2 regions of the Dorea chungnamensis genome follow, and region 1 is predicted to be linked to the other one. Evidence: predicted binding sites of a transcription regulator. Region 1 holds the regulator's gene; the other holds the start of a gene.
What was found. Region 1 encodes NrdR, which represses ribonucleotide reductase genes. Its sites were predicted from a motif close to CACAANATNTTGTG; they were not measured.
Positions count from the first base shown of each region.

Region 2: nrdD (anaerobic ribonucleoside-triphosphate reductase) is a predicted target of NrdR. The motif match lies at 1,648-1,661, and genes of this name have one in related genera.

Region 1 is NZ_JBDOHT010000005.1:100,519-102,990, reverse strand. It holds gene ABE613_RS06090 (exodeoxyribonuclease III) at 1-549, opposite strand, end outside; gene truA (tRNA pseudouridine(38-40) synthase TruA) at 580-1,314, opposite strand; gene nrdR (transcriptional regulator NrdR) at 1,459-1,908, opposite strand; gene ABE613_RS06075 (glycoside hydrolase family 3 protein) at 1,973-2,472, opposite strand, start outside.
Region 2 is NZ_JBDOHT010000002.1:208,908-211,379, reverse strand. It holds gene nrdD (anaerobic ribonucleoside-triphosphate reductase) at 1-1,599, opposite strand, end outside; gene ABE613_RS02890 (helix-turn-helix domain-containing protein) at 1,775-1,990, opposite strand; gene ABE613_RS02885 (hypothetical protein) at 2,114-2,458, shown strand.

The sequences.
Region 1 (2,472 bases):
AATAAACCCAGCATCCAAAAGCAAAGAGAATTTTTCTCTCTCTTCATCCGTAAAACCGGCATTCTTCCGGTTCGTCTTAGGATTCTTCAGGTCAATCTCCTTGTGTGCAACATTCAGATCCCCGCAGAAGACTACTGGTTTCTTCTCTTCCAACTTCTTCAGATATGCCAGAAAATCATCTTCCCATTGCATTCTATATGAAAGTCTCGCCAGTTCATTCTGCGAATTCGGAGTATATACCGTAATAAAATAGTAGTCCTCAAATTCCAGTGTAATCACACGACCTTCCTGGTCATGCTCTTCTATGCCGATTCCATAGGACACAGAAATCGGCTCTTTTTTTGTAAATATTGCTGTCCCTGAATATCCTTTTCTTTTCGCATAGTTCCAATACTGGTAATATCCAGGAGTATTCAACTCCAGCTGCCCCTCCTGCATCTTAGATTCCTGTATACAGAATATATCTGCATCCGCCTGCTGAAAGAATTCCTCAAATCCCTTCTGCACACAGGCACGGATTCCATTAACATTCCATGAAATAAACTTCATTGATTATCCTCCCACTCTTCCGAGATTTTTTTAATAATATACCTTACGCAGGAACAAACCTCTCGCCGGTGCCAGAAAACCAGCCAGACTCCTGTCCTCCGCAGCAATGACGACTGGAAGCTTAGACGCATCCCTCTTGCCAGTACCGATCTCTAACAATGTTCCAGTCAATATTCTTACCATATGATATAAAAATCCGGTACCATAGTAGGTGATCCTGACTTTCTCACCATTACTTACGATCTTAATATTGGTAATCCGACGGATAGGATCTTTGCATTCCTTATCGTCGGTAAAACTGGTAAAATTCTTCGGCCCGATCAAATACTTGGTCGCATCACGCATCGCTTCAATATCCAGTTTCTCAGGATAATGATAGCAGTATCTGCGTGAAAATACATCCGGCTTCTCTCTACAGTCAATATAATATTCATATTTTTTCCCTTTTGCACTCTTGCGGGCATGGAAACCATTCTTTACAAGTTCCACCTTCACAATACGAATATCTTCAGGAAGATACCGGTTCAATGAATCTTTTAACTCTTTGGTATCATATAACTTTGTTAATTTTACGCTCGCCACCTGGCCTCGGGCATGCACTCCGGCATCCGTTCTGCCAGACCCATCAACATGTACCCGATATCCGACCAGCTTCCCAATGCTCCATTCCAGAATAAACTGAATGGTGTTGTCAGTGGTAGCCTGACGCTGCCATCCCTGGTATCTGCTGCCATCATAAGAAATGGTTAACTTGTATGTTCTCATATATCTCACCCAATCTATAATCGTATCTCTATAGCACCATCTGTTTCTGTTAAAAATATATAATATAAAAAAGGAAGAAGCAATCCCTTTTTCTTGCTTCTTCCCTTATTCTATCACTTTATTACTATCTAAGCAAATATCTTCTTATTTTAATATTTTTTTCAGTTCATCCATAAAGGTGTTCACATCTTTGAATTCTCTGTATACAGACGCAAAACGCACATATGCAACTTCATCGAGTTCTTTTAATTCTTCCATTACAAGTTCTCCAATCATGCTGCTTGGAATCTCCTTCGCCTCCTGGTTAAATATCTTCGTCTCGATCCTGTCGATTGCATGCTGTATAGCTTCAGCAGATACCGGTCTTTTGTAACAGGCCCTTAAAATTCCATTCTCAATCTTACCGCGGTTATACTGCTCACGGTTATTATCCTTCTTGATAATGATCAATGGAATCGTCTCTACCTTTTCATATGTCGTAAACCGCTTTCCACACACATCACAGGAACGGCGCCGGCGAATTGAATTGCCATCCTCGGCAGGTCTGGAATCAATAACTCTGGTATCTGGATGATTACAATATGGACACTTCATCTTGCGTTATTCCTTTCTCATCGTACTTGTATACAGTATATCGGTTAAATGAACAGAAGTCAAATTACTTTTGGCTGATATCCAGTTTTAAATTCACAATCCGCCTTACAGATTCATTGATTCGTTCTTCTGTCAGCCTGCCATCTCCTACCGCAGATAACACCCCCTGATATGCTTCCTGAAAATTCTCCGGCATTAACAGGATATCTACTCCAGCCTGCAATGCCTGTACAGCTGCCTGTCCTGATGAATATTCTTCAGCAATTGCACCCATATTCAATGCATCTGTCGTTACAACTCCCTGATAACCTAACTGACCACGCAAGATATCGTTGATCATAACTCCAGACAAAGAAGACGGCGTATTATCTCCGACAATATTCGGGCAGGAAATATGCGCAGCCATTATAACTTTCACTCCGGCATTGATACCATTGATAAACGGAACCAGCTCATTTGCCATCATCTCATTCAAGGTTTTATTCGTATATGCATATCCGGCATGCGTATCAGCCTCTGTCGCTCCATGTCCGGGATAGTGCTTTATGACTGGGATAATATTCT
Region 2 (2,472 bases), on a different contig from region 1:
TTCCGGATCTGTATGTGACTTGCCAAGCATACGCATACACATCTCATAGAGGCCTGCGTAGCCTAATGAAATCGTAGAATATCCATTATATAATAATTTATCAATGGTCTCACCTTTCTTCAGACGTGCCAGTGCACCATGCTGCCACAGAATCGGGGCAACGTCTGATACGGTTCCCAGAAGTCTCTCATGTCTGCAGCGAAGTGCACGATGACATAATTCCAGACGGTCATCCAGAATCTTCCAGAACCGATCCATATCTCCTTCAGAAGAACATGCCACATCCACCAGGTTAATCGTAACAACACCCTGATTGAAACGTCCGTAGAACTTATAAGAACCGTCCGGATTCTTCTGACTCTCTTCGACCGTCAGGAAAGAACGGCAGCCCATACATGTGTATACATTTCCCTTTTTCAACTGCTTCATAATCTTAGCGGAAATATAATCCGGCACCATACGCTTTGCCGTACACTGTGCAGATAACTCTGTCAGATACCAGTATTTGGAATCTTCCGTAATATTATCCTCATCCAGCACGTAGATCAGCTTTGGAAATGCCGGTGTGATCCATACGCCTTTTTCATTCTTCACGCCCTGCATTCTCTGCTTCAGCACTTCTTCAATGATCATTGCCAGGTCGTCTCTGGTCTGTCCTTCTTCCACCTCATCCAGATACATGAACATCGTAACAAATGGCGCCTGACCATTACAGGTCATCAACGTGATCAACTGATACTGAATCGTCTGGATTCCACTCTTTACCTCGTCTCTTAATCTGCGCTCAGTTACTTTATCGATGATCTGTTCATCCATACTCTCGCCGCATTCTTCCCGCTCTGCAATGACGTTCTTACGGATCTTCTTTCTGCTGACATCTACGAACGGTGCCAGATGTGCCAGTGAAAATGACTGTCCGCCGTACTGATTACTTGCGACCTGTGCCACGATCTGCGTCGTTACATTACAAGCCGTAAAGAAGCTGTGCGGCTTCTCGATCATCGTCTCACTGATGACTGTACCATTCTGCAGCATATCCTCCAGATTGATCAGATCACAGTTGTGTTCCTTCTGCGCAAAATAATCAGAATCATGGAAATGAATGATTCCAGCTTCGTGGGCATTTACAATCTCTTCCGGCAAAAGTATACGCTTTGACAAATCCTTGCTGACTTCTCCGGCCATGTAATCACGCTGTGTAGAATTAATCACCGGATTCTTATTGGAATTCTCCTGATTCACTTCCTCATTAATATTCTCGATCAAAGACAGAATTCCATTATCTGTCGTGTTAGACTTACGAGTCAACTCTCGCTTAAAACGATAGCGGACATACTTCTGTGCCACCTCGTAGCCACGCATCTCCATAATGCCGCGCTCTACCATATCCTGAATATCTTCTACATGAACCGCATGTGTAGACTCCTGTACCTGATCCGCAACATTGTCCGCAATGGCCATAATCTGATATTCATTCATCTGATGGATCCTGTCCACCTCATTGTTCGCTGCTTTGATCGCATTGATAATCTTTGTCAGGTCAAAATATACCTCTTCCCCATTTCGCTTAATTACATTCGTTTTTACGTCTATTCTCATACTCGTCCTCACTTTTGTACTAAATATTGTTTTAATTATTTACCTGCGCACTATATCTAGTGCATTTACTATCATACACTAAAATTACTATAAAGGGAAGAAGAAATTACAAAATATTTTATTTTTCTATGAAAGACAGTATAAAACAACCGCTGCCTGTAAAAGGCAGCGGCCGCTATACTTCTTCTTTTTCCAATTTTAAAATGTCATTTACATCGCATTCGAGGCAATCGCAGATTTTTGCAATTGTGTTCAAATCGACACGGACAACCTTGTTCTTACAGTAGTTGTTCAACTGTGTCCGCTGCAGCCTGCAGATATAACAAAGTTGTGTTTTGCTGACACCTTTTTCTGCCAGAACTCTTTCCAAATCAATCACTATCTTACTCATACTCAACACCATGCCATTTCTTTGTGTTAAGTATACCCATATTTCCATTGAAAAAATAGATATATTAATTTACACTGTAATAAGATACAGTGTCTGTTCTTATCCGTGAAGGGAGTGAAGATATTGAAGCAAAAGAGGCGGCTTACGGCCATTGTATTTATGCTTATTCTGCTGTTTTTCGTCTGGTTTGAAAACCAGCCTTACAAAGTCATGCATTCTACCATTTTTACTTCTTCCAATCTTACGGAAACGCATCTGACAATTGTCATCAACCGTCTTTTTCCAATCAAAGAGGAGGTATTGGCCAGAGAAATTGTGGATGACTGCCAGATGCGAAATGGAAAATATCTGAATTCATATTATGAACTGGAGCTGTACCGCACCAGTCTGCACTATTATCTCGGGGTTCCTTACGACACCGTTCTCTGCAATGGTTCGGGTCAGATCGTTACCGAGATTGATTTTTAGTGCTCATCTTCTTC